4 regions of the Geobacillus stearothermophilus ATCC 12980 genome follow, and region 4 is predicted to be linked to each of the others. Evidence: riboswitches for the same ligand, from Rfam matches in the RefSeq annotation. Region 4 holds a riboswitch; each other region holds the start of a gene.

Region 1 (7,830 bases), 790 kb from region 4:
AAATTGGCGGCGTCCATGGCGATGATGTAATCAAATTCCTCCAAGTCGCGGCGCCCGACTTGCCGGGCGCGGATGCCGGAATAGTCAATGTCGTTTTCACTCAAAATCCGCCTTGTCCCCTCATGCGGCGGCTCCCCGACATGCCAGCTGCCCGTTCCCGCTGAATCAACGACAATCTGTCCGTCAAGCCCCCGTTCGTTCACCAAATGACGGAATACCGCTTCCGCCATCGGCGAACGGCAAATGTTGCCGAGGCAAACAAACAACACTTTGACCATCGAAGCAGCCACTCCTTTCCATCCCGTTTTCTTGGCATTAGTTTTCCCTTTTCATCCAAGCGCTTGATAGCTGCTTTCTAGCAGCTCGTGCACATGCACCTATATTTTACCACCTAACGCTGGCGCGGACTATATTGCCTCTCCCCTTTTTCACCGCCGGTGTGGTACAATACATGATAACCTGCCACGAAAGGAGCGAAACCATGGATTTATCGAAACCGTCCGCAGAAAACGTCGAATATATCGTTGAACAACTGAAGAAAAAATTAAAAGTGCTCAATTTTGATGCGATTAAGCCGGCCCATTTTTCCGAGGCATGGTATGACGAACTGAAAGACATTTACGACATGGTCATGAAGCGTGAAACGTTCAGTTCAAGCGAAATACAGGCCATTGTTGAGGAGCTCGGAAGCCTGCGCAAGCGGTAATCCTCTCCTTCCGTCACCGGATGGAAGCATCGCGAAGCTGCCTATGTATATAAAAAAATTCCTATCGAAAAACTAGGATTGACATTAGCGCCAATTGTGTTAAAATTTAATCAATATAAATTACATACGCTTATCAAGAGCGGGGGAGGGACTGGCCCGATGAACTCCGGCAACCTGCCGCGTTTGGCAAGGTGCTAATTCCAGCAAAATGGGATCCATTTTGGAAGATAAGGCGTCCCTCGTTCTTCCGCTCTTTCCGAAATGGAAGGGGCGTTTTTATCGCCAGGCTGCCCGTTGCCGGATGAATATCCGACTAATTATGTTGATTTTCTTTGTTTTTTAAGGAGGGGGAAACGATGCTCACATATGACCAATGGGAAACGGCCGAAAAACCGTCTTTTCCGTCCGATGATGAAACGAAAGGGGCGTTGGCTGTCCTTGCTTGGGCGTACCGCGAATACGGCGATGACATTGTCTATGCGTGCAGTTTTGGCATTGAAGGGATTGTGCTCATTGATTTGATTTTCCAAGTCAAGCCGGATGCGGAAATCGTCTTTTTGGATACAGGGATGCATTTCCAAGAGACGTACGACACGATCGCGAACGTACAGGAAAAATACCCGTCGCTCCGCATCGTGATGAAACAGCCGCACTTGACGCTGGAGGAGCAGGCTGCACAGTTCGGCGATGAACTATGGAAACGCGATCCGAACAAATGCTGTGAGTTGCGCAAAGTCATTCCGCTGCGGGAAGTCTTGACCGGCGTCACCGCCTGGATTTCCGGCTTGCGCCGCGAACAGTCGCCGACGCGGCGCCATGTCGAGTACATCAATAAAGACGACAAATTCCGCTCCATTAAAGTGTGCCCGCTCATTCATTGGACGTGGAAAGACGTTTGGAATTACGTATATAAACAAGGTCTTCCGTACAACGTGCTCCATGACCGGGGCTACCCGAGCATCGGCTGCGCCCCTTGCACAGCGCCGGCATCGGATCCGAACGATTTGCGCTCCGGGCGCTGGGCCGGCCAGGGGAAAACGGAGTGCGGGCTCCATCTCACATAAGGGGAGAACAACGATATGCTCCTTGCCATTGCCTTTATTGTGTCCTTTTTCTTCGCCATGAACATCGGGGCGAGCGGCGCGGCCGCCTCGATGGGCGTCGCGTACGGGTCGGGCGCCATTCCGAAAAAGTCGATGGCCCTCCTTCTTTGCGGCATCGGCGTGTTTCTCGGCAGCCTTGGCGGCGGAGAAGTAGTGAAAACGATCGGGTCGGGCATTATTCCGTCTTCGATCCTCACCGTCAAAATCGTCGTCATCATTTTAACGGCGGCGGCCATTTCACTTTTTGCGGCGAACATCATGGGCATTCCGCTCTCGACGAGCGAGATCACCGTTGGATCAGTCGTCGGCGTTGGCATCGCCTATCAGGCGTTGTACTTTCATAAGCTGCTGTTTATCGTGTCGGTATGGATCGTGATCCCGATCGTCGCCTTTTCGTTTACGCTGGCTGTCGGCAAATGGTTTTTGACGCTCAAGCGAAAATATCCGCAGCTTGAACAAGGGCGCTGGCAAAAAACATTCATGGCCTTGCTCGTTGTCACGGGCTTTCTCGAGGCGTTTTCCGCCGGCATGAACAATGTGGCCAATGCCGTCGGGCCGCTCGTCGGCGCCGGGCTGATGGCGGTCGGGCCGGCAACTATCTTCGGCGGCTTGTTTGTCGCTGCCGGCGCCCTGTTGCTTGGGCATCGCGTGTTAGAAACAAACGGAAAGAAAATTACAAACTTCTCCCCGTTTGAAGGAATCGCCATTTCCGGCACGGGAGCCGTGCTCGTCATCATTTCGTCGCTGTTTGGTTTGCCTGTTCCGCTTACGCAGATTACGACATCGGCGATCATCGGCATCGGCACGGCGAAAAGCGGGATGTCGATTTGGCAAAAGCGGATTGTCGTGCAACTGTTGAAAGTGTGGTTTGTTTCGCCAATATTTTCCCTTGTCATTTCGTACAGCCTTGTGAAACTGTTGCTTGACAGCGATGTTTACACGGTGATTGCCATCTTCAGCGTCTGCCTGGCGACGCTTGGCGTCATCAGCTTAAAAAAAACAGTCGCCGAAGAAGAGCGTTCGCTTCATGAACATGGCGGCGGCATTTAATGAACATCTATCAATCTAGGAGGTTATGAACATGAGTTTGAGCATTCCGCATGGCGGCACATTGATCAACCGTTGGAATCCGGATTACCCAATCGATGAAGCAACGAAAACGATCGAGCTGTCCAAAGCCGAACTAAGCGACCTTGAGCTGATCGGCACAGGCGCCTACAGCCCGCTCACCGGGTTTTTAACGAAAGCCGATTACGATGCGGTCGTAGAAACGATGCGCCTCGCTGATGGCACTGTCTGGAGCATTCCGATCACGCTGGCGGTGACGGAAGAAAAAGCGAGTGAACTCACTGTCGGCGACAAAGCGAAACTCGTTTATGGCGGCGACGTCTACGGCGTCATTGAAATCGCCGATATTTACCGCCCGGATAAAACGAAAGAAGCCAAGCTCGTCTATAAAACCGATGAACTCGCTCACCCGGGCGTGCGCAAGCTGTTTGAAAAACCAGATGTGTACGTCGGCGGAGCGGTTACGCTCGTCAAACGGACCGACAAAGGCCAGTTTGCTCCGTTTTATTTCGATCCGGCCGAAACGCGGAAACGATTTGCCGAACTCGGCTGGAATACCGTCGTCGGCTTCCAAACACGCAACCCGGTTCACCGCGCCCATGAATACATTCAAAAATGCGCGCTTGAAATCGTGGACGGCTTGTTTTTAAACCCGCTCGTCGGCGAAACGAAAGCGGACGATATTCCGGCCGACATCCGGATGGAAAGCTATCAAGTGCTGCTGGAAAACTATTATCCGAAAGACCGCGTTTTCTTGGGCGTCTTCCAAGCTGCGATGCGCTATGCCGGTCCGCGCGAAGCGATTTTCCATGCCATGGTGCGGAAAAACTTCGGCTGCACGCACTTCATCGTCGGCCGCGACCATGCGGGCGTCGGCAACTATTACGGCACGTATGATGCGCAAAAAATCTTCTCGAACTTTACAGCCGAAGAGCTTGGCATTACACCGCTCTTTTTCGAACACAGCTTTTATTGCACGAAATGCGAAGGCATGGCATCGACGAAAACATGCCCGCACGACGCACAATATCACGTTGTCCTTTCTGGCACGAAAGTCCGTGAAATGTTGCGTAACGGCCAAGTGCCGCCGAGCACATTCAGCCGTCCGGAAGTGGCCGCCGTTTTGATCAAAGGGCTGCAAGAACGCGAAACGGTCACCCCGTCGACACGCTAAAGGAGGAGCGAGATGAGCACGAATATCGTTTGGCATCATACATCGGTGACAAAAGAAGATCGCCGCCAACGCAACGGCCATCATAGCGCCGTCCTTTGGTTCACCGGCCTGTCCGGATCCGGCAAATCGACGGTGGCGAACGCCGTCTCCAGACGGCTGTTTGAGCTTGGCATTCAAAATTACGTTCTCGATGGTGACAATATCCGCCACGGGCTCAATAAAGACCTCGGCTTTTCCGCCGCCGATCGGACAGAAAACATCCGCCGCATCGGCGAAGTCGCCAAACTGTTTGTCGACAGCGGCCAGTTCGTGTTAACGGCATTCATTTCGCCGTTTGCCGAAGACCGGGCGCTCGTTCGCCGCTTAGTCGAGGAAGACGAATTCATTGAGATATATGTCAACTGCCCGATTGAGGAGTGCGAGAAGCGCGATCCAAAGGGGCTGTATCAAAAAGCGCGCCGCGGGGAAATCCGCGAATTCACCGGCATCGATTCGCCGTATGAAGCGCCGGAAGCGCCGGAGCTGACCATCGAAACGCATCGTTATTCGGTGGACGAATGTGTCGAGCAAGTGCTCGCGTATTTGCGGGAGCGCGGATTCATCCCCGCATCGGAAACCCATTAACGATACCGTGTCTCCCACTCGAAAAAAGAGTGGGAGACGATTTTACAAAGTCGTTTTCATGCCACGGCCAGGCGTTTACAATGAACATCAACGGAACGTTTGCGCTGCTGCCGGCAGCTGACGGGATCACGACAGAAAGGGCTGAAACAACGATGGGGAAAGTATATTTGGTCGGGGCCGGCCCCGGCGATCCGGAACTCATTACCGTCAAAGGGTTGAAATGCATTCAACAAGCCGACGTCATTTTGTACGACCGCCTCATTAATGAGGACTTGCTGGCATATGCCAAGCCAGACGCTGAACTCATTTTTTGCGGCAAGCTGCCCGGCTACCATGCTATGCAGCAGGAAACGATCAACCGTTCACTCGTTCTGCATGCAAAAAAAGGAAAAACAGTTGTCCGTTTAAAAGGCGGCGATCCGTTTGTGTTCGGGCGCGGCGGTGAAGAGGCGGAAGCGCTCGTTCAGCACGGGATCGAGTTTGAGATCGTCCCTGGCGTCACATCGGCCATCGCGGCGGCCGCTTACGCCGGTATTCCTGTCACCCATCGCGAGTTCAGCTCCAGCGTCGCCTTTGTCACGGGGCATCGCCGCGACGGAACCCGCGAAGACATTAAGTGGGAAAGCCTCACCAAAGGCATTGATACGATCGCCATTTACATGGGCGTCCACAATTTGCCATACATTTGCGGTCAGCTGATTAAATACGGCAAGGCGCCGGATACGCCGACGGCGATCATTCAGTGGGGAACGACCCCCATCCAGCGCACGGTCACCGGCACGCTGGCGACAATCGCCGCTATTGCCGCCAAAGAACGCATCGAAAATCCAAGCATGGTCATCATCGGGGATGTCGTCCGGCTGCGCGCCAACATTCAATGGTTTGAGCGGTTGTTGTCATCATCGGCAGCCGCTGGCGCCACCTCGTGAGGCAATGGCGATGGAAGCCATTTTGTACGTCAGCCACGGCAGCCGGGTTCCGGCTGCGCGCCGAGAAGCAGCCCGCTTCGTTGAACAATGCAAGGCGGCCATCGACATCCCGATTCAAGAACTGTGCTTCGTTGAGCTGGCTGAGCCGGATATTGCGACCGGCGTTGACCGTTGCGCCGCCCAAGGGGCAACCCGTGTGATCGTCATCCCGTTGCTGCTTCTATCCGCCGGACATGCCAAACAGGACATTCCGGCTGCGCTTAAAGCAGCGAAACAGCGCCATCCGTCTTTGGAGATCGTCTGCGGAGCGCCGTTTGGCGTCCACGATGCAATGATTGACATCATCATCGACCGCATCGGCGAGCAGCCGGCGCCGCTTGACCATGAATCAATGGTTCTGCTGATTGGCCGCGGCAGCAGCGACCCGGATACGAAGCGCGACATCGCCGCTATCGCCCGGCGCTTGCAAGAAAAAACGAGCGTGCCGCACGTTGACGTTTGTTTTCTCGCCGCCATCCGCCCGACGCTTGACGAAGGGTTCAAGCGGGCGCAGGCATCCATATACCGGCGCGTCTTTATCGTGCCGTATTTGCTGTTTACCGGCGTTTTAATGAAAACAGTCGAACGGAAGCTGCAAGCGATGCCTGTTTCCGATCAACAGTGGCATTTATGCTCATACTTAGGGTATCATCCGCGGCTTGTAACGCTCATTCAACAACAGGTGCAGGCGCTGTCGGCAGCGAAAAAAGGAGCTTGAGCAGACAAGCTCCTTTTTTCATGGTATGATGGAAGCGAAGCGACCGCAGCGAAGGAGGGCTTCAATCATGATGAAACGGGTTCATGTCATGGTCGAAGGGCGCGTGCAAGGCGTCGGGTTTCGCTATTTCGTCCAACACGAAGCGCTCAAACGCCAGCTGACCGGCTGGGTGAAAAACAACGATGACGGGACGGTGGAGATGGAAGTCCAAGGGCATGAAAGCGCGCTCCAACTGTTTTTGGATACGATTGAAGCCGGCACGATGTTTGCCAAAGTTTCCCGCATGCACGTTGAGCCGCGCCCCGTCCGCCCTGACGAAACTAAGTTCCGCATTGTGTACGGAAGCGGCATTTGACTGTTGCACCGCTTGGATCTATTCCCAGCGCAGACGTTGTCCGTCTGCCGTCAAGCGCTCTTTCCACCAATGAAAAAGCGGGATCACCATCCGTCCTGCTTAAGCCGGCCGCAATGCGGCGCCGCATATTGAAAACACGTCTCCAAAATGGCCGTATTCGCACGCTCATTTTTTTGCTGCGCTTCACGGCAAAACGGATGGAATACATCGACAGCCGCTTGCGGGTACTCCCCGCATATGTCCACGCCGAGCACTTTTTTATAGAATAGCAGAAGGCGCAAACAAGCGAGCAGCCGGGAAAGCGGCATCATCCCCTGATCCCAGTTCGTCACGGAGTCTTCGCGGCGCAGCGCATCTTTATCAATGCTGATATAGACGCTCCCGGTCGGAATAGCGTCCAAAAGCGCCGTCGGCCATTCATCGTGATCATCGAAAGGAAGAACTGTAATCTTTGGAGATAAACGAAGATGGCTTGGAGAACATGACGGACCAACAATGATGACTTTTTGCAGCTGCGGATGTCCGAGTGCGTAAGCGACCCACGAGCCGCATGAAATGAGGCGGTCGCTCCCCCCTTCGGCATCGGTATGATGGTCAAACAAGACGAGCGTAAACGGCTCTTTCATCTCCTTTATGAGCAAATAGCTTACATAATGGAAGTTGCCGTTCCCGATTAAAACCGCTCCGCGCATCCGCCGACGGCGCAGCCGCCGTTCGATTTCGGCGAGAGCCTCCCCGCTGCAATACAAATTCGTCTCCGGCACATCCGACAGATCGATCCATTCGTGCGGAAAGCGGAACAATCGCTTTTGCGGCCGGTAAGTGCCGTCAAAATTGAGCATCGTGACACCATTGCCTTGAAACCCCATTTCTCCTCACCCTTCCTTTCGCTGAATCGTTGTTCAACGCCTCTCAGGTGCGGATGAGTCCAAGCTGTGTCCGTTCTTCATTATACAATGAAAGACGAAATATTTCCGTTCCTATATACAATGAAAGACGAAATATTTCCGTTCCTATGCCTTGGTCATGTACAATAATAGAAAACAGCTAAAGGAGGGACCCCGCGTGCAGCCGATTGACGCCGCCGCTGTTCAAGAGGCGTTGGATCGCTTCG
Region 2 (7,830 bases), 1.2 Mb from region 4:
GACCGGCGCGACGGCGACGAAGGAGTTTTTTGCTGAAACGGTGGCATTTGCGGAAAAGTACGGCATAGCCGTTGTGCATGATTTTGCCTATGGCGCGGTCGGCTTTGACGGCCAAAAGCCGGTCAGCTTTCTAGAAGTGGACGGGGCGAAAGACATTGGCGTTGAAATCTACACGTTCTCGAAAACGTACAATATGGCCGGCTGGCGCGTGGCGTTCGCTGTCGGCAATGAGCGGATCATCCGTGCCATTGAGTTGTTGCAAGATCATTTGTACGTCAGCTTGTTCGGCGCCGTCCAAGAAGCGGCGGCAGCTGCGCTCCTCGGCCCGCAAGACTGCGTCGCGGAGCTCGTTGCCTTGTACGAGGCGCGCCGCAATACGTTTATTCATGCTTTGCGCGCGACGATCGGATGGGAAGCGCCGGCGCCGTCTGGATCATTTTTCGCCTGGCTTCCGTTGCCAAAAGGCGCATCATCCGCCGAATTTGCCGATCTGTTGCTTGAGCGGGCGCACGTCGCCGTCGCCCCAGGCATCGGTTTTGGAAAACACGGCGAAGGGTATGTGCGCGTTGGATTGTTGACCGATGAAGCGCGGCTTCGCGAAGCGGCGGAGCGGATCGGCCGGCTCGGATTGTTTTGAAAAAAAGAGCGGCAATGAACCGTTGACGGGACAACGTTGACCAGGCTATTTTAAAAAAATAATTGACAACGGCGGCAAAGGCTGTCATAATTCAAAGTAAATTTGCCAATCGTTTGACAAGTGCATAAACGAGCAGGCTTTCTTATCAAGAGCAGGCGGAGGGACGAGCCCAATGAAGCCCGGCAACCGGCTTGGCGCACGCTAAGCACGGTGCTAATTCTTGCAGCGGAAACGCTGGGAGATAAGAAGAGCGCCATGAATGAATGACGCCTCTTCTTAGGAAGGGGCTTTTTTATTTCGCCATATATTGAAAGAGGGATGGACGATGAGTGCAGTCATTGCGACGTATTTGCTTCATGATGAACACGATATTCGCCAAAAAGCGGAAGGAATCGCGCTCGGCTTGACAGTCGGCACATGGACCGACTTGCCGCAGCTAGAGCAAGACCAGCTTCGCAAGCATAAAGGGGAAGTCGTTGCGATCGAAGAGCTTGGCGAGAGCGAGCGGGTAAACGCCTATTTCGGCAAGCGGTTGAAGCGGGCAATCGTCAAAATCGCTTACCCGACCGTCAACTTCAGCGCCGATTTGCCAGCATTGTTGGTGACGACGTTCGGCAAGCTGTCGCTTGACGGGGAAGTGCGGTTGCTTGATTTGGAATTTCCGGAAGAATGGAAGCGGCAGTTTCCGGGGCCGCGCTTTGGCATCGCCGGCATTCGCGAAAAGGTCGGAGTGTACGACCGCCCGCTGTTGATGAGCATTTTCAAGGGCATCGTTGGCCGCGATTTGGCGTATTTGACATCAGAGTTGAAAAAGCAAGCGCTTGGCGGCGTTGACTTGGTCAAAGATGACGAAATTTTGTTTGACAGCGATCGTCTGCCATTTGCGAAGCGCATTACAGAAGGCAAAGCGGCGCTCGAAGAGGTGTACGAACAAACAGGCAAGCGGACGCTGTATGCCGTCAACTTGACCGGCAAAACGTTTGAACTGAAAGAAAAAGCGAAACGGGCGGCTGAGCTTGGCGCCGATGTGCTGTTGTTCAACGTGTTCGCCTATGGATTGGACGTCCTACAAGGGTTGCGGGAAGATGAAGAGATTTCCGTTCCGATCATGGCCCACCCGGCGTTCAGCGGCGCGATCACGCCGTCGGAGTTTTACGGCGTCGCCCCGTCGCTCTTGCTTGGAAAGCTTTTGCGGCTTGCCGGCGCCGACTTTGTTCTGTTCCCGTCGCCGTACGGCAGCGTCGCCTTGGAGCGCGAGCAGGCGCTTGGCATCGCCCGGGCGCTGACCGATGAACAAGAGCCGTTTGCCCGGGCGTTTCCAGTGCCATCGGCCGGCATCCATCCGGGCTTGGTGCCGCTCCTTGTCCGCGATTTTGGCCTTGACAGCGTCGTCAACGCCGGCGGCGGCATCCACGGCCACCCGGACGGGGCGATCGGCGGCGGAAAGGCGTTTCGCGCCGCCATCGACGCAGCGCTGGTCGGCCGTCCGCTTCGTGAAGCGGCGAAAGACAACGAGGCGCTGCAAAAGGCGATCGACCGCTGGGGCGCTATTGAGGTGGAAGCATGACGAAACAACTCGTTCTTTTTTGCGATTTTGACGGCACGATCACGGAAAACGACAACATCATCGCGATTATGAAACAGTTCGCCCCGCCGGAGTGGGAGGCACTAAAGGACGACATTCTCGCCCAGCGCATCTCCGTTCAGGAAGGCGTCGGAAAAATGTTTTCGCTTCTTCCGTCAGCGCTGAAAGGGGAGATTGTTGACTTTTTGCTTAGCACCGCCCGCTTGCGCGAAGGGTTCCGCGAGTTTGTCGCATGGACAAAAGAGCAAAGCATCCCGCTCTATATCGTGAGCGGCGGCATCGACTTTTTCGTCTATCCGCTGCTTGAAGGGCTCATTGAACCGGAGCGGATTTTTTGCAACGGCTCCGATTTCAGCGGTGAGACGATCCGCATCACATGGCCGCATGCATGTGACAGCCGGTGCCAAAACGGCTGCGGCTGCTGCAAGCCGTCGCTATTGCGCAGGCTTGCCCGCCCGGACGGGTATCACGTCGTCATCGGCGATTCGATCACCGACTTGGCGGTGGCCAGGCAAGCCGACTATGTGCTGGCGCGCGATTTTCTGCTTGAAAAATGTCAAGAGCTTGACCTGCCGCACGCGCCATTTGCGACGTTTTTTGACGTGATGGATGCGTTGCAGCGAATGGAGGTGATCGTATGAGCATCGTCGTGAAAAAGTGGAACGAGCTTGCGGAAGTGAAAGCCGAGCTCGCCGCCCGCGATTGGTTTTTCGCAACAAGCGGCAATTTGTCGATCAAAGTGACGGACGACCCGTTGACGTTTTTGGTGACAGCGAGCGGCAAGGATAAGCGGAAGCAAACGGATGAGGACTTCTTGCTCGTTGACGCTGCTGGCCGACCAGCGGAGAAAACACATTTAAAGCCATCAGCGGAGACGCTGCTGCATGTGGAAATTTACAACCGCACAAACGCCGGTTGCGTCTTGCACGTTCATACCGTGGACAACAATTTGATTTCTGAACTGTATGCGTCAAACGGGGAAGCAGTCTTTTCCGGCCAGGAAATCATCAAGGCGTTTGGCATTTGGGAAGAAAACGCCGCAGTGCGCATCCCGATCATTAACAATGACGCCGACATCCCGACGCTGGCTCGGGAGTTTGCGAACCATGTTCATGGCGACGCCGGCGCCGTGTTGATCCACAACCACGGCATTACCGTCTGGGGACGAACGGCGTTTGAAGCGAAAAAACATTTGGAAGCGTGGGAGTTTTTGTTCAGCTGGCAGGTGAAGCGGCTGCTTTTGCAACGGGCCGGCCTGCCGGTTGGTTAATATACATCTTTTAGAAGGGGGATTTTGACATGGCCGTCATCAAAGTGAGAAAAACAGGTGAAGTGATTACAGGAGAGGAGAATGTGCGCGCCTTTTTAAACAGCCAAGGCGTCCTGTACGAGCATTGGGACATTGCCAAACTGCCGGAGCATTTGCGCGACAAATACGTGCTCACCGATGAAGAGAAAAATGAAATTTTGGCGGCGTTCAAAGATGAAATTGAAGACTTGGCGGCGCGCCGCGGCTACAAAACATGGGATATCGTCGCTCTGTCCGATGCGACGCCGAACTTGGATGAACTGCTGAAAAAATTTGAACAAGTGCACATCCATACGGAAGACGAAGTGCGCGCCATTACGGCCGGCCATGGCATTTTCATTATCAAAGGCGACAAAGAGACCGGCTATTTTGACGTCGAGCTGGAAGCCGGCGATGTCATTTCCGTGCCGGAAGGGAATCCGCACTACTTTACGCTCATGGACGACCGCCAAGTCGTAGCCGTCCGCCTGTTCATCAACCCGTCCGGTTGGGTCGCCCATCCGTATGAAGAGAAAGAAGAGGCTGTCCAATAATGAGAACACCCCGTTGCCAGGCAAGGCAGCGGGGTGTTTCGTTCTGTATGGAGAGGAGCGCTTGCCTCGATGACGGAAGGAGAGACCGCTAAAACGATTCGGTTAACAAAATCATAAACAAAATGCCGATAATAAAGGCGTACGTCGAGATCCGTTCGTTGCCGTCGCCATGGCTTTCGGGAATGAGCTCTTTGTAAATGATGAACAGCATCGCCCCGGCGGCAAACGCTAACCCGTATGGAACGAGGCCGCGGAAGAGAGAGGTTAAATAAAAGCCGAGCAAAGACGTCACAATTTCGACCGCGCCGGTTAACGTGGCAATGACAAACGCTTTAAAGCGGCCAATCTGCTGATTGACTAAAAACAAGGCGACCAAAAATCCTTCCGGCGCGTTTTGCAAGCCGATGGCCAATGCGATCAAATTGCCGATTTGCGAAGCGCCGTCTGAGGCGTAGCTCACCCCGACTGACAGCCCTTCGGGGAGATTGTGCATCGCAATGGCGGCGATGATGAGCATCGCCTTTTCGTCGAATTGCAAGCCGCTTTTCGTATGCTCCAAGTCGATATGGGGGACGGTCATCTCAAGCAACGTTAACACGAGCACCCCCGCCGCCAATCCGATGGCGAGCGCCTCAAAACCGCCGGACCGCAGGGTCTCGGGAATAAGACTTGTCATCGAGGCCGCCATCATAATGCCGGCTGAAAACGCGAGGAGTACATCGCGCCAGCGGTGGGTGAGCGATTTGGCCATAAACAAAATCGGCACAGCGCCAAGTCCGGTCGATAAGGCGGACAGCACACTGCCGGTCAATACCCCGTTCATCCAATTCCCCCTTCATCAGCCTTTATTTTTTCATATACGCTGTTTCCACAAATGTGACAATCGCCCAAGCGCTGCCCTATAACAAAATTATCATAGCGAAAGGAACGGCCGCTGGCGAGAAAAATGGACCAGCGCCTGGCAAAAACGGTTGCCTGCCTGTTTGCTGTTCAAGTATAATGCAAGTAAGAAATGGTTAAATGCAAAGGGTTGGATGGCATGGAACAAAAAAAGCAAGAACTCGAGCAATCGCTAAAGTTGTTTATCGTATTGTCGCGGGCTTACCGCGCCGTAAGCGACCAAGTGAACAAATCAATCCACTCATTCGGGGTCAATCCGACCGAATTTGCCGTGTTAGAATTGTTATACCATAAAGGGGATCAGCCGCTCCAGCAAATTGGCGAAAAAATTTTGCTGGCGAGCGGGAGCATCACCTACGTCATTGACAAACTGGAAAACAAAGGATTGATCGTCCGCCGCGCCTGCGAAAAGGACCGGCGCGTCACGTACGCGTCCATTACAGAAGAGGGGCGGCGGTTTATTGAGCGCGTATTTCCCGAGCATGCGGAAAAAATTCACGAAACGGTTTCGGCGCTGACGGCGGCAGAAAAAGAGCAGGCGATTGCGCTGCTGAAAAAATTAGGATATGGGGCAAAAACAAGGGGCTGACGCGAGGTCGGCCTCTTTAATTTTGCCGGAAATGGATACGTTATATAAAGAACATACCATAGCCAGCAAAAAAGGAGAGATCACCATTGATGGTTCCAGTAGGGGTATCGAATCGCCACATTCATTTATCAAAAGAACACATGGCGGCGCTGTTTGGCGAAGGCGCCGAGCTGACGGTGCTCAAGCCGTTGTCGCAGCCTGGCCAGTTCGCCGCCAAGGAAACGGTGACGGTCGAAGGGCCGAAAGGGAAAATTGAAAACGTCCGCGTCCTCGGACCGGTCCGTTCGCTCACCCAGCTTGAAATTTCGAAAACCGACAGCTTCAAGCTCGGCGTCGCGCCCCCGGTCCGCTTATCCGGCGATATTGACGGAACGCCGGGCATTACGATTCACGGGCCGAAGGGGACGGTGACCGTCGACAAAGGGGTGATCATTGCCAAGCGTCACATTCATATGACGCCGAAAGATGCCGAGACGTTTGGCGTCCGCGATAAACAAGTTGTGAAAGTGAAAACGCAAGGGGAGCGGGCGCTCATTTTTGACGAAGTGATCGTCCGCGTCAGCGAAGATTTTGCGTTAGATATGCACATTGACACCGATGAAGCGAACGCGGCCGGCTTGAAAACGGGCGATTATGTCGAACTGCTTCCATCGTGAAACCATCCGCGCCAAAGGCGGACAAAGCACCCTCTCGGTACAAACGAGAGGGCGCTTCCCATTAATGCGGCCGCTTCTTCTCTGATGCTAGTGTGCCGACAAGATGAAACGGCGCATCACGCTGAATGGCGTCAATGACGCCGCTGCTGATTTCTTGATGGGTGAGCCAACGCGTGCTGTGCTCTTCGATCACGAAGCCAAGCTGAATTTGCCGGTACAGGCAAGCGGAAGACAAATGGAGTTCCCGCTTTGCCTCGGCCGGATGGGCCCGGCTGCCGGGCACGTGGAACAGACGCCAAGGACCGGGATGTCTGCTATTTTCCCGGATGATGGTCGGAAACGCCTGTTTCCCGTCGCTGTGCACCCATGCGACAACAAGGTCGAAGGCTCTGTTTTCATTGATTGTTTGGTGAATCAAGGAACATAGTACATCATGATCGCGATAATCGACCAAAAGCGGGGTAATGGCCTAAAGATGTGCGGCGCGGGCGATGAGCCGTTCCATCCGTTCCCTGTTCCGGGCGACGATGGATATATGGTACCCTTCTCGCACGAGCCAAAGCGACACGTCGGTTAACATGCCTGTCCCACCGATGACGAGTGCGTACATGGTGGTTCTCCTTTCGGATTAATGCGATGCTCCTTTCAAATAGCGGTCAAACCAATCGACGATATGGCGAAGACGCTCAAGCCGAAGAGCAGGGTTGCCGGTGCGCGACAAATCGTGGTTGGCGTCCGGAAAGCGGACGAGCTTTGTTTCCCGCCCGAGCTGCTTTAAGGCGACAAACAGCTGTTCGGCCTGCTCAATTGGGCAGCGGTAATCGCGTTCGCTGTGCAAAATCAAAAGCGGTGTGCGCATGTGTTTGACGTATTTGAGCGGCGAATGATGCCAAAGCCGCTCAGCGTCTTCCCAAACGTCGCAGCCGACTTCCCATTTCGTGAAAAAGTAGCCGATGTCGCTCACGCCAGAGAAGCTGAGCCAGTTGGAAATCGAACGTTGAGTGACAGCCGCTTTGAATCGGTCGGTATGCCCAACGATCCAGTTCGTCATAAATCCGCCGTAGCTGCCGCCGGTGACGCCAAGCCGTTCTTTGTCAATAAAGTCGAACTTGCTGATGGCGGCGTCGACGCCAGCCATAATGTCTTCATAATCCATGCCGCCATAGTCGCCGCGCACCGCATTGACAAACGACTGGCCGTATCCGTGGCTGCCGCGCGGGTTCGTAAACAGCACGGCATAACCGGATGAAGCGAGCAGCTGCAATTCATGGAAAAACGTAAATCCATACATCGCATGCGGCCCACCGTGAATTTCGACGACAAGCGGCGCCTTTTCCCCTTCGTCAAGCTCAGGCGGTTTCATGATCCAGCCTTGAATCTCCAAACCGTCCGCCGATCGATACGTAAACGGTTCGGCATCGGCGAACACCACTTCGTTTTCGAGCGCTTCATTGGCACGCGTAAGCCGCGTTTTCGTTCCATCGGCAAGCGAGACCGCATATAAATCGCCAACGGACGTAGGCGAGCTGATGGCGGCGATGGCTTGCTGTTCACTTGGGTGGATGGCTAAACCGTATAAATGGAAGTTGCCTTCGATCACCGGAACGATCGGGCCGGCGAG
Region 3 (7,830 bases), 1.0 Mb from region 4:
CACGGATTTGTAGTTGGACAACGTCCAATGGCCGTCAAGATCCAAAAACGATTCATACACCAAAAAGACAATCGGGGCCACGACAAACAGCACAAGCCAAATGCCATAAGGGATTAAATACCAGTTCCGCCACGCCCGTTCCGTCATGCGTCCTCATCCTCCTTTTCGAGTCGCATGACGTGAATCGCTTCCGGTTCAAAACGAAGGCCGACCGTTTCCCCGACTTCGGCCTTTTTCGTCGAATGAACAAGCCATTCGTTGCCGTTTTCGTCATAGCCGCAAATTTCATAATGGACACCGCGGAATAAGAGCGAATCGACGCGGATGACGATCTGCCCGTCTTCCGGCGCCGCGAGCTCCAAATCTTCCGGGCGGATGACGACATCGACCGGTTCGTTTGGCGCGAAGCCGCGGTCAACACACGCAAACTGTTTGCCGGCAAATTCGACGAGGAAATCATCGATCATGCGCCCTGACAAAATGTTCGATTCGCCAATGAAATCGGCGACGAATCGATTGACAGGCTCGTCGTAAATGTCTTTCGGCGTCCCAAACTGCTGAATTTTTCCTTTATTTAGAACAAAAATGTAATCGGACATCGCCAACGCTTCTTCTTGATCATGCGTGACAAAAATGAACGTAATCCCTAAGCGGCGCTGCAATTCACGAAGTTCGTACTGCATTTCCGTGCGCAGCTTCAAATCCAAGGCCGATAGCGGCTCATCCAAGAGCAAAACTTCTGGCTCATTCACAATCGCCCGCGCAATCGCGACGCGCTGGCGCTGACCGCCGGACATTTCTTGAATGCGGCGGCGCTCATAGCCGTCTAAGTTGACAAACCGAAGCGATTCCCTCACTTTCTCGCGAATGTCGGTTTCTTTCATCTTTTTCACGCGCAAACCAAACGCAACGTTTTCAAACACATCGAGATGAGGGAACAATGCATAGTCTTGAAAAACAGTGTTGACTTGCCGCTTGTTCGGCGGGACGTTTTGAATCGGCTTCCCGTGGAAATAAATCGTTCCTTCCGTCGGTTCGATAAACCCGGCAATCAGCCGCAAAATCGTCGTCTTCCCGCACCCTGACGGGCCAAGCAGCGTATAAAACTTCCCGCGCTCCATCGCAAAACTGACGTCATCCAATACGACCGTTCCGTCGTATTCCTTCGTCACTCGCTCGAAGCGGATGATCTCTTCCCCGTTCACTTCCAGCCCTCCGTCTTCTTGATGTTCACTATTCCTAATTAGAACATAGGAGAGTGGAAAGTGCAACGGAAAAATCCTTGATCACACGTATGAAAACTGAATTTTTCCTGAAGATCCCGCCGTCATTTTTCTATTTTGTCTTCATTGTTTGGACGTGTAAGCGAGATTATGCGGGAGCCAGGGAAGCGCTCTTGATGAACGTGAGAAGCAATGAGATAAGCATGTTGACGGTCGCCTTGAATCCACTCCGCCAACCGATCGCGACTTAGCCTATCAAGGGAATTGAACGGTTCATCCATCAAATACAATTTGACCGGGCGGGCTAAAGCAATCGCAATATGCAGTTTTTGTTTTGTTCCTAATGAATACTGATCCACCGGGAGCGGGAGCATCTCCTCCATTCCAAGCAGACTGCATAATTCGTTCGCTTTGCGGACGTACTGTTGATCCAGCTTCCATAAAAGCCGGAAACATTCGATATTTTCATAACCCGTCAATTTTGAAAACATGACAGTCTCGGATGTCACATAAGACAAATGAGCGCGCATGTCGGGAAGCTGAATCGGATTGCCTTTATAAAAGGCTTGATAATGCAGCTCTCCTTTATCGAGCAATCCCGAAATAATATGCAAAAGAGTCGTTTTCCCCACTCCATTGGGGCCGGTGAGAAGCACGGTCTCCCCTGAAAAAATGGAAAATGAGAACTGCTGAAAAATCGTGGCTCCCCCATCATAGCGATACGTCAAGTTTTGCAATGAAAATAACGGTTCCATCTATTTCTTCCCCTTTTCCTGCTTGGCTCTTCACCAAAAGTTGTACTTGATTTTTTCTGAACTCTATTTACGCTTGTAAGGGAAAATCAACAAATCCGTGATTTTTTCAAATCTTTGTGCAGGAAGCTGTATTGCTTGTCAAGTACATGTTGTGGTGAAGAGCCTCCTGCTTTTTAGACCCGTCTATTTTTATACATGAGACACCGTTGATTCCAACCATGCTGAGATGATGAGCAGCGCGACCGCCAGCACTAGTAAAAAGAGGATATCCCGTATATAGAGCGTTTCTTCTTCTCCTCTTGCTCTTTTTTTGACGATTTGAAGAAACCGCCATGTCTCGTACCCTAATGTACAAAACAAGATATGGCCGATGATTTCAGGAATCGCGTGAGGAAAGACACCGGTCATCAACGGCTGCATGCCATATCCTGTGGCGACTCCTCTCACGATCACGCCTAGCATTGCTGCGTTGTAACCGAGATAAAGGGTATTGGCCATTCCTAGCGTCAGCCATCCGCCAACCATCAAAATGGCTCCAACCATCAAGTTGTGGCCTAAAGTGGTCCAAAACGCCATGGAAGTCGGATGAATCGTAAGCTTTTGTGAAAAAATCACTGCTCCAAAAGCAAAACATACAATGTACACACCTAACGACAATAACATATACGGCAAATGAGTGTGAATCGCTCGTCTGATCACCGCAAATGCCTCCTCAAGTGCGCCGAGCATATTGAGAACTATTCCATAATACAAGGTACAGCATCAAGACAAACAAAACGCTGTAACATGCCCAACTCCAACCTTTCAAAAGCATAAAAAAGGCAGAAAGAAGTGATGAAAAAACGGTTATGTAAATCAACAAGCGATGAAACGAATGATTTCCGGCCGCAATCACCATATACCCCGCATAATCACGCGGAGATGTCAATGCCGCCTGCTCACCGCTGGCTAAAACAAGGCAGAATACTTCATAATCGGTGCGCAAAATCCGCTTGACAACAAGCGAATAGACGGGCATCATCACCACAGCTCCCATTGCTGCCCAAAGCCCTCCACGCATCCCCAATAATCCTATGTATTCGAGAAGTAGCAATCCTACTGCCGTCATGCATGGGTAGACGCCTAATCGCTCAAGCAGCGTCCATTTCGCTTCGATTAACGGTACAAGAGGAGGTGGAGAAAGAAGACGAAACACAGTGAGACGCTCCATCTCGCTTTCAAACTGAAAAATGTCGCGAAAGACGTCGGTAATGGCCCGCAACGTCCCTGTCATGACGATATACATTTCAAACATAAACAAAAACAAAATGATCGACCCGTTATGAACAATCGGCAACAGCGCCAAATTCGCTCCTGCGACCAAAAACCATTCCCCTGGCAAAAATAGCGACCAAGGCGGTTTCGTCAACTCACGGGCTTGGCGTGTTAACAGACAAAGATCTTTATATAAAATTGCATTATTCGTGCTGCGAATTTTTAACGACTCTATGACACGTTGATGCCATGAATATAGCATGTACGCTGTCTTGTCAGAATGAGACGCACGAGTGAAAGAAAAGCAAATCAAAGCCAACAGAGCGAATCCAGCACCGATGAATGATAAAGTTGCACTTGAAAATAACCACCCTTCCCTCCAACTTGTCATGCGTTCATAAAACAGCTGTTGCCAATGAGCAACATAACCATCCATATACACAAGGTAAGAGAGCGACAACCCATACATTCGAACCGCTTGGCGGGACAATTGCAGCAACGGCACAATCGCCGCAAGCACGACATAACCAATCGCGAATGATGCCATTCGAAAGAAAAAGGCAGAAAATGCGCCTATCGCTCTAAAAGTTGAGCCACGCACTATATGCGATGTCACATAAAGAAGCAACAACATCGTATGTCCAAACCATACGAATGATGCGCCTGTGATCCCGAACATCATCATCAACCCAATGGAAGGAGGCAACCAAATCGGCAATAGCCGCAGAAGAGACACAGCATAGTGGATTTTGAGCAATCGCTGCCACACCTCGTCATCCCGCACTCCAGACAGACGCACATAATGATAATGGTATTGACGTTGCAATGCCTCTTTGGACTCAAGCAAAACTCCTATGAAAGGACTGACAGACATGAAAAAAAGAGCTCCCATAACCATAGAAGGGCGAAACAGCGTCGAGGATCGAGCGCAAAAGGCTACAACCACAGCCGATGAAACAAGCCATTTCGCCGCTTCCACCAAGAACATGGTCATCTTCGGGGAAAAAGGCGATTTTCTCTGCAACGGCGCCAAACTGCTTCGTTGTCGTTGTTGATATAACAGCCATACGAGTTTCATTTCTCTTCCCCCACATTGATTTACTCATTAGGAACGGCAGGGAGTTTTTCCCCTGCCGTTTTGCCTTTTACCATGCAATCGCTGCTGCTTTTCCTCGTTCCGCCACTATTTTTTTCACCGTCGCGACAAAAGCTGACCACCCAATTTCCAAAATGACGTCGACTCCACCTGACAAAATAGCGGTGATCCCAAGAATAATAGAAATGAGAGTGGAGCCGGTCAACACAATCGAAACAACCGTCGTCGCGATTGACTGTGACACGCCGAGCGTCCCGGCAACAAGCGCCAGCAAACTCATAACCTATCATCTCCTTCCAGTAAATGATAATCGATCAAAACTTTTTTCAAAAACATTCTGTGTCTATCTCATCCTTCGCACTAAACGAGAATAAACCCCGCCGTAAAGCAGCACCAATACAATAAATCCTATTTTGATGGGCATGCTGGCCGCTTTTAGGCGAAAAGCAACTCCAATCAACACAACAAGCGGCAGGCTAATCAGAATAAAATACGGCCACGACCATTGTTTCACCCACTTCACTCCTGTCTGCGATGCGGTTTCTAGTAAATTCCTTGTTAATATCATCCATTTTAATTATACACCTTGACTCTAAAAAAAAAAAAAGAGAAATCGTTCGATAATTTTATCTTTTTTTTACATATTTCGACATATTTCGTGCTATTGACATGAAACAGAGATGCTTTTAAGAGATTAGTACAAGGTAAGGGAGGAGATACAATGCTTCTTTTTTATTACGTCATCCCATGTTTCCTACATCATCATATGGTATAATAATCCCAACCAACATGAAACGAATGGAGAAGGAATCCACTTGAAAAGCATCAAACCCGGCCGCGTCCCGTCGATGCAAGGGCTGTTCGGCAGCATCGCCGCTGTGTTGTTCGGCATCTTTTGGATGGTGATGACCTTCTCCATCACCGCGGACTCGCCGTTTCCCGCCGCCCGCTTTTTTCCGTTTTTCGGCCTTGTCGTCATCGCCATCGGTGTATTTCAAGCAATTTACCATTACAAAAATGCGACGGGAAAACAACGCATGTCCTTATTGGACATTGTCGTCAGCGAGGAAGAGCCCGACCCACTGAACGTCCGATTTGGAGGCAAAGAGAAAACAAACAAGTATTGCCCATACTGCGGAGAACATGTGCAGCGTGATTTTCAGTTTTGCCCCCGATGCGGGAAAGCGCCGAGCCCTTGACGCGAGCCGCTCTTTTTATCTGAATCTCTTTAACTTTTGAAATTTCCTTCTTCACCGTATTGAATAATTTCGAAAAATACATTAAATTATATAGTAATCATCAAAACGTCACCGCACAATTGCATACCGGCATTCTTATCAAGAGAGGGGGAGGGACTGGCCCGGTGAACCCTCAGCAACCTGGCCCGCGGCCAAGGTGCTAAATCCAGACAGGCGGAAGCCTGGAAGATAAGAAGAAGCGAATGAAAAGTCTTCTTCTTATAGAAGGCTTTTTTCTTTTACTACGGAGAAACGGGGGAATCGAACGTGGGATTGCTGGATGAGTTGAAAGAGCGCATTCTCATCGCCGACGGGGCGATGGGAACGCTTTTATATTCGCACGGCATTGACCGTTGTTTTGAAGAATTGAATTTATCCAATCCAGATGAAATCGTCCATATTCATGAAGCGTATATCGCCGCGGGCGCCGACGTCATTCAGACGAATACATACGGCGCCAACTATGTGAAACTCGCCCGCTACGGCCTTGAAGATGAGGTGCCGGCCATCAACCGCGCGGCGGTGCGGCTCGCCAGGCAAGCGGCGAACGGGCGGGCATACGTGCTCGGAACGATCGGGGGGCTGCGCACGTTAAACAAAAGCGTCGTCACGCTTGAAGAAGTGAAACGGACGTTTCGCGAGCAGCTGTTTGTCCTGCTGGCTGAAGGAGTCGACGGCGTGCTGCTCGAGACGTATTACGATTTGGAAGAGTTGGAGACGGTGCTTGCCATCGCCCGCAAAGAGACCGACTTGCCGATTATCGCTCACGTCTCGCTCCATGAAGTCGGCGTCTTGCAAGATGGCACGCCGCTCGCGGACGCCCTTATCCGCCTGGAGGCGCTCGGGGCCGATGTCGTCGGACTGAACTGTCGTCTCGGTCCATATCATATGCTTCGGTCGCTCGAGGAAGTGCCGCTGCCAAAGCAGGCGTTTTTGTCGGCGTATCCGAATGCGAGCCTCCCGGATTACCGCGATGGCCGGCTTGTCTATGAGACGAACGCTGAATATTTCGAGGAAACAGCCAAAGCGTTCCGCGACCAAGGGGTGCGCTTGATCGGCGGGTGCTGCGGCACGACGCCGAAACATATTGAGGCAATGGCAAAGGCGCTCGCCGACCGGACGCCGGTGACGGAAAAAACGGTGAAGCGGCGCACGGCATCTGTATCGGTGCAAGCCGATCGGCCCGCGCCGACTCCGCTTCCCGAGCTCGCCCGCACGTACCGCTCGGTCATTGTGGAGCTAGATCCGCCGAAGCAACTCGGCATTGACAAGTTTCTTGCTGGGGCGAAAGCGCTCCATGACGCCGGCATCGATGCGCTGACGTTGGCCGACAACTCGCTCGCCACGCCGCGCATCAGCAACGCCGCTGTCGCCACGATCATCAAGGAGCAACTCGGCATCCGCCCGCTTGTGCATATTACATGCCGCGATCGCAATTTGATCGGCTTACAGTCGCATTTGATGGGCTTGCATACGCTCGGCATCACCGACGTGCTCGCCATTACCGGCGACCCGTCGAAAATCGGCGACTTCCCAGGAGCAACGTCGGTGTATGATTTATCATCGTTCGATTTGATCCGCTTGATCCGCCAGTTTAACGAAGGGCTGTCGTACTCGGGCAAACCGCTTGGGCAAAAAACGAACTTCTCGATCGGCGCTGCGTTCAACCCGAACGTCCGCCATTTGGATAAAGCAGTTGAGCGAATGGAGAAAAAAATTCAATGCGGCGCCCACTATTTCTTGACCCAGCCGATTTACTCGGAAGAGAAAATCGTTGAAGTGTACGAAGCAACCAAGCATCTTGACACGCCGATTTACATCGGCATTATGCCGCTTGTGAGCGCGCGCAACGCCGACTTTTTGCATCATGAAGTGCCGGGCATTACGCTCTCTGACGAGATTCGCGCCCGCATGGCCGCCTGCGGCAGCGACCCGGTGCAAGCAGCCAAGGAAGGCATCGCTATCGCCAAATCGCTCATTGACGCTGCGTTTGATTTGTTTAACGGCATTTATTTGATCACGCCGTTCTTGCGCTATGACATGACAGTCGAGCTCGTCCGCTACATTCACGAAAAAGAAGCGGCCGCCAAAGAAAGGAAGGTTGTTCATGGCTAACGTCACCTTAGAACAGCAGCTGCAAAGAAAAATTCTTGTCATCGATGGCGCCATGGGCACGATGATCCAAAGAGCCAACCTATCGGCCGCCGACTTTGGCGGCGAGGCGTATGAAGGGTGCAACGAATATTTGACCCTCACCGCCCCGC
Region 4 (7,830 bases):
ATGATGATTCATTCAGTGATGTGAGGGGGAACCGAAATGGCAAAACGCATTCGGCGCGCTGCGGTGCTTGGGTTCGGCGTCATGGGTTCGGGCATTGCCGCCCATTTGGCGAACGTCGGCATTCCGACGCTGCTGTTGGATATCATGCCGCGGGAATTGACGAAAGAGGAAGAAGCAAAAGGTTGGACGCTCGAGCATAAACAAGTGCGCAACCGCCTCGCCAATCAGGCGCTGGAGCGGATGAAAAAGCAAAAGCCGGCGCCGCTGATGGCTCAAGACAATCTGGCGCTCATTGAAACCGGCAACTTTGAAGACGATTTCCATCGGCTGGCGGATGTTGATTGGATCATTGAAGTCGTCGTCGAAAACTTGGATGTCAAACGAAGCGTTTTCGCCCGCGTTGACGAGGTGCGGACGCCGGGGACGATCGTCAGCTCGAACACATCCGGCATCTCGATCGCCGCGATGGCGGAGGGGCGTTCGGATGATTTCAAAAAACACTTTTTAGGCACGCATTTCTTCAATCCGCCGCGCTATTTGAAGCTGCTTGAAATCATCCCGACGGAGCATACCGATCCGGATGTGGTCGCCTATATGAAATTGAGGCGCATGCGAAAGAAACGCTTGTCGCCGTCGAACAAGGTGACACGCTGCGGATGATGCTCGCCGCTCTCCGCCGGTTGACGCGCCATACGCCGATCAATGTGATCGCGAAAAAACGCGAGGCGGCTGCCGCCCTCATTGAAGCGGAACGGTATATTGTGTGATAATGGGAAGTGCCAGGCGTTTGCCTGGTGCTTCTTTTTCCATGAATTCCAAGCCGTCGAATGAAAGGGAGGAATGCGGATGGCGCTGACGCTCTACTGGTATCCAAAATGCGGAACGTGCCGGAGGGCGAAGCGTTGGCTCGATGAACACGGCATTGAGGTGCAAACGGTGCATTTGGTCGACGAGCCGCTGACGAAAGAACAGCTCGCCGACTTGCATCGAAAAAGCGGGCTGCCGCTCAAAAAATTTTTCAATACAAGCGGCATGAAATACCGCGAACTCGGATTGAAAGACAAGCTCGATGGCGCCTCGGAAGACGAGATGCTCACGTGGCTCGCCTCGGACGGCATGCTCGTCAAGCGGCCGATTTTAACGGACGGCGAGCGGGTCGTGGTCGGATTCCGCGAACAAGACTACGAATCGTGTTTTGCCGGGCGCGTTTCGACGGAAACATAAAAAATTTGGCCGAAATGAAATGAATTCAGTGAGTTTTGGCGAAAAATCGGTTATGATGAAAAAGAACACAACTTGCCGCACTGGAGGGATTTAATGAACACGCCGAAAGAACTCCGTTATTCGAAAGAGCATGAGTGGGTGCGCGTCGAAGGGGATAAAGTGCGCATCGGCATCACCGATTTCGCCCAATCGGAGCTGGGCGACATCGTGTTTGTCGAGCTGCCGGAAGTCGGCGCGGAACTGACAGCGAACGAGCCGTTCGGCAGCGTTGAGTCGGTGAAAACCGTCTCGGAATTGTATGCGCCGATCAGCGGCACGGTCGTCGAAGTGAACGAAGCGTTGAACGACAATCCGGAATATGTGAACGAATCACCGTATGAAAAAGCATGGATGATCGTTATTGAGCCGAAAGACTTAAGTGAAGTGGACAACTTGTTGACGGCCGAACAATACGAAGCGATGATCAACGAAGGATAAACGTTCCTGCAAAGTTCGCTTCGAACCGGGCCCCCTATACATACCGGAATGTGATGAAAAAGGGGTGCTCGTGATGGTGTTGCAAACGAAGCAACTGGATGTCACGGACCGGGTCACCGGCAAATGGAACGGCCGCACGATCGAACTGTACGAGGGAGGCGAGCTCATCGGCCGCCTTCCGCTTCCTGCGGCTGTAGCGTGGAAAAACGGATAAAGCGAACAAATGGGAAAATTTGAAAATGGGTCACCGCTACCGTTGAACCGGATCAAAAATATGTCGACTGCGACGGGGAGGCGGGCTGGTGTTAGGAGGCAACGGCGGATGGCCGTTGCTTTTCTGTTGCCATACAATATTGTATCCTCATTCACGTTAGGTGGGTCGGACATGCGACAGGTGGAAAAAGTGATTATTGTGGAAGGGCGGTCAGATAAGGAAAAAGTGGCGGCCGTGCTGAACGAGCCGGTTGTCATCATTTGCACGAACGGCACGATCAGCGATGCGCGCCTTGAGGAGCTGGCCGATGAACTCGAAGGGCGGGATGTGTACGTGCTCGCCGATGCCGACGAGGCGGGGGAAAAATTGCGCCGGCAGTTCCGCCGGGTGTTTCCGGAAGCAGGGCATATTTACATTGACCGGGCGTATCGCGAAGTGGCCGCCGCCCCGATCTGGCATTTGGCGCATGTGCTGCTGCGCGCCCATTTTGACGTCCGTATCGAATCGTTCATGAGAGGAAGAGGCGAGTGAACACAATCGGTCGAAACGATATTAAGCGAATGGTGGAAGGGGAGCCGCTTCTCGCTCTTTCGTTGTATACCCCACTGTGCGGCACGTGCCAGTTGGCGAGGCGCATGCTTGTTGTCCTAGAACAATTGTTTCCGGACATACCGTTTTGCGAAACGGACATCAACTACATCCCCGAGCAGGCGGCGGCGTGGAAAATTGAAAGCGTTCCGTGCTTGCTTCTTTTCGCCGGCGGAGAGATCATCGGCAAATGGTATGCGTTCCATTCGGTCCCTTATTTGTACGAAGCAATCCGCGCCCGTTTGCCGCGTTGACGATCCGCCATTTTTTGACGCCGTTTGACACATTTCATGGGAAATGACAAAAACGGCGTTGGTTCGCCACGGCGGCTGTCGAGATTTTTGTAAAGGATTCTCCCCCTTCGGCATGGAAATAAAAGGACAAAGGAGATGGGGGGAGGATGCTCAATGGAAATGTGCGAGTTGGTAGGACAGTTTATGGAACGGATGCAAACGTTGCGCCATTTGTTGCCGATTTTGCCGGATGAGCAGCTGTATGTTCGCTTTGAAAGCGAGGAAGAGACCGCCATGGTGGCGCTCGGCAAGGAGCTTACTGCCGGAAGGGAACCTGATGAACGGAACGTCTTGACGGTGCACGGCTCCAAAAAAGCACTTTGCTCGCTTTTAGACGGCGAGCTGAAGCTGCAGCAGCTCGTCCGGCTGCGCGAAGTGCATGTATCGGGAAGCTTTCGTCATCTGTTGCTGCTTGAGTCGCTCCTCCATTTGGCTAAGCCATATCGGCATGTTGGGTGAAATTTTTATTGACAATGTTCGACACAAGGTGATACAATCACAGTTGTAGTCAATCGAATAGGCGATTGTTGCGCTCTTATCAAGAGAGGTGGAGGGATGTGCCCAATGAAGCCCGGCAACCGTCAGCGCGTGCGCTGAAAAGGTGCCAATTCACACAAAGCGGCCTGCTTTGAGAGATAAGAGACGGAATGGTGCACAATACCTTTCTGTTCTCTGCGGGCAGAAAGGTTTTCTTTTTGCGCTCCGCCGCCTTGGGGAGGAAGGTGAAACGATGATTACACTCGAACATGTGACAAAGATCTATCAAGCGGCTAACGGCTCAGTCACGGCCGTCGACAATGTGTCGCTTGAGATTCGCGAAGGGGAAATTTTCGGCATTATCGGCTACAGCGGCGCGGGGAAAAGTACGCTCATCCGCTTGCTCAATGGGCTCGAGAAGCCGACGGGCGGCCGGGTGGTCGTCGCCGGCCGCGACATGGGGCGCATCAAAGGGCGGGAGCTGCGCAAGGCGCGTCAAGAGATCGGGATGATTTTCCAACATTTCAACTTGCTTTGGTCGCGCACAGTGCGGGAAAACATTGCGTTTCCGCTCGAGATTGCGGGTGTTCCGAAAGCGGAGCGGCAAAAACGGGTCGATGAATTGATCGAGCTCGTCGGGCTCACGGGGCGGGAAGAGGCGTATCCGTCGCAGTTGAGCGGCGGGCAAAAGCAGCGTGTCGGCATTGCCCGGGCGCTCGCCAACAACCCGAAAGTGCTGCTTTGCGACGAGGCGACATCGGCGTTGGACCCGCAGACGACCGATGCGATTTTGGACTTGCTCGTTGACATCAACAAGCGGCTCGGGCTGACGATCGTGCTGATCACCCATGAAATGCACGTCATCCGCAAAATTTGCGACCGCGTCGCCGTGATGGAAAACGGCAAAATCGTTGAGCAAGGCGACGTGTTGCACGTGTTCCGCAACCCGCAGCAGCCGATCACGAAGCGGTTCGTCAAGCAGCTCGTCGAGCCGGAAGAGACGGAAGAGGCGATTTCCCATTTGTTTGGCCAATACCCGAGCGGGCTGATCGCGCAGCTGACGTTTGTCGGCGCGGCGGCCGGCCAGCCGCTCATCAGCCAGGTCGTGCGGCAATTTGCCGTCGATATGAATATTTTGCAAGGGAAAATTTCGCAAACCCATCAAGGCGCTTATGGGGTGCTGTTTGTGCACATCAATGGGGCGGCGGATGAAATTGACCGGGCGCTTGGCTACATTCAAAGCCAGCAGGTGGCGGTGGAGGTGATTCACGATGCTCGCTAACCTCCTGCCGAACGTCCAATGGGAGACGATGTGGGCGGCGACGGTCGAGACGCTGTATATGACGGGAGTGGCGGTGGCGGCCACTTTCGTTCTCGGAATCGTTCTTGGCTTGCTTCTATTTTTGACAGCGAAGGGCAACCTATGGGAAAACCGGTTTGTCAATACCGTGATTGCGGCGTTTGTGAACATTTTCCGCTCCATTCCGTTTATTATTTTGATCATTTTGCTCATTCCGTTTACCACCTGGCTTGTTGGGACGATGCTTGGCGCCAATGCGGCGCTGCCGGCTTTGGTCATTGGGGCCGCGCCGTTTTACGCCCGCATGGTGGAGATTGCCCTTCGCGAAATTGATAAAGGCGTCATCGAAGCAGCCCAAGCGATGGGCGCCTCAACGTGGACGATCATTTGGAAAGTGCTGCTGCCGGAGTCATTGCCGGCGCTTGTCTCCGGCATTACGGTGACGGCGGTGTCGCTCGTCAGCTATACAGCGATGGCTGGAGCCATCGGCGCCGGCGGGCTTGGGAACTTGGCGTATTTGGAAGGGTTCCAGCGCAACCATAACGATGTGACATTTGTCGCAACCGTATTGGTGTTGGTCATTGTATTTATCATTCAGCTGATCGGTGACTTTGTCACTTCGAAAATCGATAAACGATAAAGGGGGAAACAACTGATGAAGAAATGGTTGGGTATGTTGCTCGCCGCCATTCTCGTGCTCGCTTTGGCGGCATGCGGCGGCAACAATAACGACAACGCGGAAGGCGGCAAAGACGGCAAATTGGTGAAGTTGAAAGTCGGTGCGTCGAACGTGCCGCATGCGGAAATTTTGGAAAAAGCGAAACCGATTTTGAAGAAAAAAGGCATCGACTTGGAGATCATTACGTTCCAAGATTACATCTTGCCGAACAAAGCGCTGGCTGAGAAGCAAATCGACGCCAACTATTTCCAACACATTCCGTATTTGGAATCGCAAAAGAAAGAGTACGGCTATGATTTCGTCAACGCCGGCGGCATTCATATCGAGCCGATCGGCTTATACTCGAAAAAATACAAAAGCATTGAAGAACTGCCGGACGGCGCGACGATCATCATGAGCAACTCGGTCGCCGACCATGGACGCATTTTGTCGATGCTGCAAGAAAAGGGGCTCATTAAGCTGAAACCGGGCATCGATAAAACGAAAGCGACGGTCAACGACATCGTCGAAAACCCGAAACATTTGAAATTTAAAGCGGACGTCGATGCTGGACTTCTGCCGCAAATTTACAAAAACGGCGAAGGCGATGCGGTTTTGATCAACGCCAACTATGCGCTTGACGCCGGTTTGGACCCGGCGAAAGACCCGATCGCCGTGGAGTCGCCGAAAAACAATCCGTATGTGAACATTGTGGCGGTGCGCAAAGGCGATGAAAACCGGAAAGAAATCAAAACGCTTGTCGAAGTGCTGCAATCGAAAGAAATCCAAGATTTCATCAAAGAAAAATACCACGGCGCCGTCATTCCAGCGGCGACAAACAATCAATAACGGAAGCGAATCGCTTCCGTTATTTTTTGCACAAAAAAGAGCCGCCCGAAAGTTCAAAACCGTTTTGGATGGAGAGACGCCGCGGCCGGTCTGTTTTCCCGCGCTTCATCGGTTGTTCAAACGCGCCAGTACGGCGGCGAGCATGACGATGATGACGCAGTTTTGCAGGGCGACCACTGTCGTTAAACTGAAGATGACGTCCCCGTGTTCACCGAGAATGCTGCCGATGATGATCCATGCCAAAAACGAAGCGAAAGCGGCGGTTAAGGCAAAGACAACCCAACGAATCAATGGCATTGCCCCCTTTCCTATGATGATGGGAGTGGAACAGAACCATTCGTTTTCATCATGACATTCCGTCGATGTTGGCGAAACGGTGGTGTTTCCACACCCTTTCAATACCATTCGTTTATGCATCGGTCGAATCCTCCCTTCACCGCTACAAAGAAGGGATAGGGGCGTTCACCCAAAAAACTTCCGAACGTAGCCGAGCGGTTTAACGCGTTTACGGAAGCGTGCTTTGCCGAGGGAGCGCTGTCGAAAAAAGAAAAACAATTGATCGCCCTTGGCATCAGCCTGGCGACGCAAGATGAGTATTGCACGATTTACCATGCGAAAGGCTGCCTTGATGAAGGAGCGTCGGAACAGGAAATTTTGGAAGTATACGCGGTGGCGGCCGCGTTTGGCGGCGGGGCGGCGATGAGCCAAGCGGTGACGCTTGTGCAAGAATGCCTCCGCGAGCTGCGGGCGGCTCACTAGACTCCGGAAAAAACGGGGTCTTTTTTTGCAAAAACTCGTACAAGCTTGCGGTTTTCGTGTAAAATAGTAAAAGGCGCTGTTTTTTCACACGGTCACAGTGAAAACAGAGCGGGAAAGTTGCACGTAGTTTTCATTTGTTATAAAATGATAATGAGAATAAAATGAGAATGAACGATCGCTAGAAGACAAGCGAGTGAATTGACTTTCAATTGAGAATTGGAGGTATGCTGCATGGCGGTATTGACGATTCGCAATCTCCACGTCGCCGTGGAGGGAAAAGAAATTTTAAAAGGAGTGGACTTGGAAGTCAAAGGCGGGGAAATCCACGCCATCATGGGTCCGAACGGAACGGGGAAGTCGACGCTGGCATCGGCCATTATGGGCCATCCAAAATATGAAGTGACAGAAGGATCGGTGACGCTCGACGGCCAGGATGTCCTTGAGATGGAAGTCGACGAACGGGCGCGCGCCGGCCTGTTTTTGGCGATGCAATACCCAAGCGAAATCAGTGGAGTGACGAACGCCGACTTTTTGCGCGCGGCGATCAACGCCCGGCTTGGCGAAGGCAACGAAATTTCGCTCATGAAATTCATCCGCAAGCTCGATGAAAAAATGGCGTTTCTCGAAATGAACCCGGATATGGCGCACCGTTACTTGAACGAAGGATTCTCGGGCGGGGAGAAAAAGCGAAATGAAATTTTGCAGCTGATGATGCTTGAGCCGAAAATCGCCATTTTAGACGAGATCGACTCCGGCCTCGATATCGACGCGCTCAAAATCGTCGCCAAAGGTGTCAACGAAATGCGCAGCAGCGAGTTCGGCTGTTTGATCATCACCCACTACCAGCGGCTGCTCAACTACATCACCCCGGATTATGTGCATGTCATGATGCAAGGGCGCATCGTCAAGTCCGGCGGTCCGGAGCTGGCGCAGCGGCTTGAGGCGGAAGGGTACGACTGGATCAAAAAAGAACTCGGCATCGAAGACGAAA

Evidence for each region. A riboswitch is a leader RNA that binds a small molecule or an ion and turns the genes downstream of it on or off. The one in region 4 is predicted to bind S-adenosylmethionine.
Region 1: another riboswitch for S-adenosylmethionine. It lies ahead of QSJ10_RS02020 (phosphoadenylyl-sulfate reductase); the one in region 4 lies ahead of QSJ10_RS13190 (methionine ABC transporter ATP-binding protein).
Region 2: another riboswitch for S-adenosylmethionine. It lies ahead of mtnW (2,3-diketo-5-methylthiopentyl-1-phosphate enolase); the one in region 4 lies ahead of QSJ10_RS13190 (methionine ABC transporter ATP-binding protein).
Region 3: another riboswitch for S-adenosylmethionine. It lies ahead of QSJ10_RS03165 (bifunctional homocysteine S-methyltransferase/methylenetetrahydrofolate reductase); the one in region 4 lies ahead of QSJ10_RS13190 (methionine ABC transporter ATP-binding protein).

The regions. Positions count from the first base shown of each region.
Region 1 covers NZ_CP128494.1:375,178-383,007, reverse strand. The annotation lists gene QSJ10_RS02030 (low molecular weight protein-tyrosine-phosphatase) at 1-278, opposite strand, end outside; gene QSJ10_RS02025 (DUF1128 domain-containing protein) at 482-706, shown strand; SAM riboswitch class I at 834-940, shown strand; gene QSJ10_RS02020 (phosphoadenylyl-sulfate reductase) at 1,063-1,770, shown strand; gene cysP (sulfate permease) at 1,786-2,859, shown strand; gene sat (sulfate adenylyltransferase) at 2,891-4,051, shown strand; gene cysC (adenylyl-sulfate kinase) at 4,064-4,675, shown strand; gene cobA (uroporphyrinogen-III C-methyltransferase) at 4,828-5,604, shown strand; gene QSJ10_RS01995 (sirohydrochlorin chelatase) at 5,615-6,361, shown strand; gene QSJ10_RS01990 (acylphosphatase) at 6,432-6,716, shown strand; gene QSJ10_RS01985 (arginase family protein) at 6,800-7,585, opposite strand; gene QSJ10_RS01980 (YojF family protein) at 7,782-7,830, shown strand, end outside.
Region 2 covers NZ_CP128494.1:784,819-792,648, forward strand. The annotation lists gene QSJ10_RS04265 (pyridoxal phosphate-dependent aminotransferase) at 1-637, shown strand, start outside; SAM riboswitch class I at 777-885, shown strand; gene mtnW (2,3-diketo-5-methylthiopentyl-1-phosphate enolase) at 963-2,204, shown strand; gene mtnX (2-hydroxy-3-keto-5-methylthiopentenyl-1-phosphate phosphatase) at 2,201-2,863, shown strand; gene QSJ10_RS04280 (methylthioribulose 1-phosphate dehydratase) at 2,860-3,492, shown strand; gene QSJ10_RS04285 (1,2-dihydroxy-3-keto-5-methylthiopentene dioxygenase) at 3,522-4,064, shown strand; gene QSJ10_RS04290 (ZIP family metal transporter) at 4,153-4,887, opposite strand; gene QSJ10_RS04295 (MarR family winged helix-turn-helix transcriptional regulator) at 5,104-5,553, shown strand; gene QSJ10_RS04300 (phosphate propanoyltransferase) at 5,643-6,209, shown strand; gene QSJ10_RS04305 (Rossmann-fold NAD(P)-binding domain-containing protein) at 6,271-6,627, opposite strand; gene QSJ10_RS04310 (Rossmann-fold NAD(P)-binding domain-containing protein) at 6,679-6,819, opposite strand; gene QSJ10_RS04315 (S9 family peptidase) at 6,838-7,830, opposite strand, start outside.
Region 3 covers NZ_CP128494.1:580,087-587,916, reverse strand. The annotation lists gene QSJ10_RS03205 (ABC transporter permease) at 1-147, opposite strand, end outside; gene QSJ10_RS03200 (ABC transporter ATP-binding protein) at 144-1,205, opposite strand; gene QSJ10_RS03195 (ABC transporter ATP-binding protein) at 1,328-1,978, opposite strand; gene QSJ10_RS03190 (stage II sporulation protein M) at 2,168-2,677, opposite strand; gene QSJ10_RS03185 (hypothetical protein) at 2,691-4,310, opposite strand; gene QSJ10_RS03180 (uberolysin/carnocyclin family circular bacteriocin) at 4,378-4,608, opposite strand; gene QSJ10_RS03175 (hypothetical protein) at 4,672-4,842, opposite strand; gene QSJ10_RS03170 (zinc ribbon domain-containing protein) at 5,144-5,527, shown strand; SAM riboswitch class I at 5,660-5,762, shown strand; gene QSJ10_RS03165 (bifunctional homocysteine S-methyltransferase/methylenetetrahydrofolate reductase) at 5,834-7,681, shown strand; gene metH (methionine synthase) at 7,674-7,830, shown strand, end outside.
Region 4 covers NZ_CP128494.1:2,414,246-2,422,075, reverse strand. The annotation lists partial or broken gene QSJ10_RS13225 (3-hydroxyacyl-CoA dehydrogenase family protein) at 37-603, shown strand; partial or broken gene QSJ10_RS15600 (hypothetical protein) at 597-767, shown strand; gene QSJ10_RS13220 (arsenate reductase family protein) at 847-1,224, shown strand; gene gcvH (glycine cleavage system protein GcvH) at 1,318-1,701, shown strand; gene QSJ10_RS13210 (DUF2553 family protein) at 1,775-1,915, shown strand; gene QSJ10_RS13205 (ribonuclease M5) at 2,087-2,446, shown strand; gene QSJ10_RS13200 (thioredoxin family protein) at 2,443-2,757, shown strand; gene QSJ10_RS13195 (hypothetical protein) at 2,911-3,255, shown strand; SAM riboswitch class I at 3,329-3,438, shown strand; gene QSJ10_RS13190 (methionine ABC transporter ATP-binding protein) at 3,527-4,555, shown strand; gene QSJ10_RS13185 (methionine ABC transporter permease) at 4,545-5,213, shown strand; gene QSJ10_RS13180 (MetQ/NlpA family ABC transporter substrate-binding protein) at 5,229-6,080, shown strand; gene QSJ10_RS13175 (hypothetical protein) at 6,186-6,377, opposite strand; partial or broken gene QSJ10_RS13170 (carboxymuconolactone decarboxylase family protein) at 6,443-6,839, shown strand; gene sufC (Fe-S cluster assembly ATPase SufC) at 7,071-7,830, shown strand, end outside.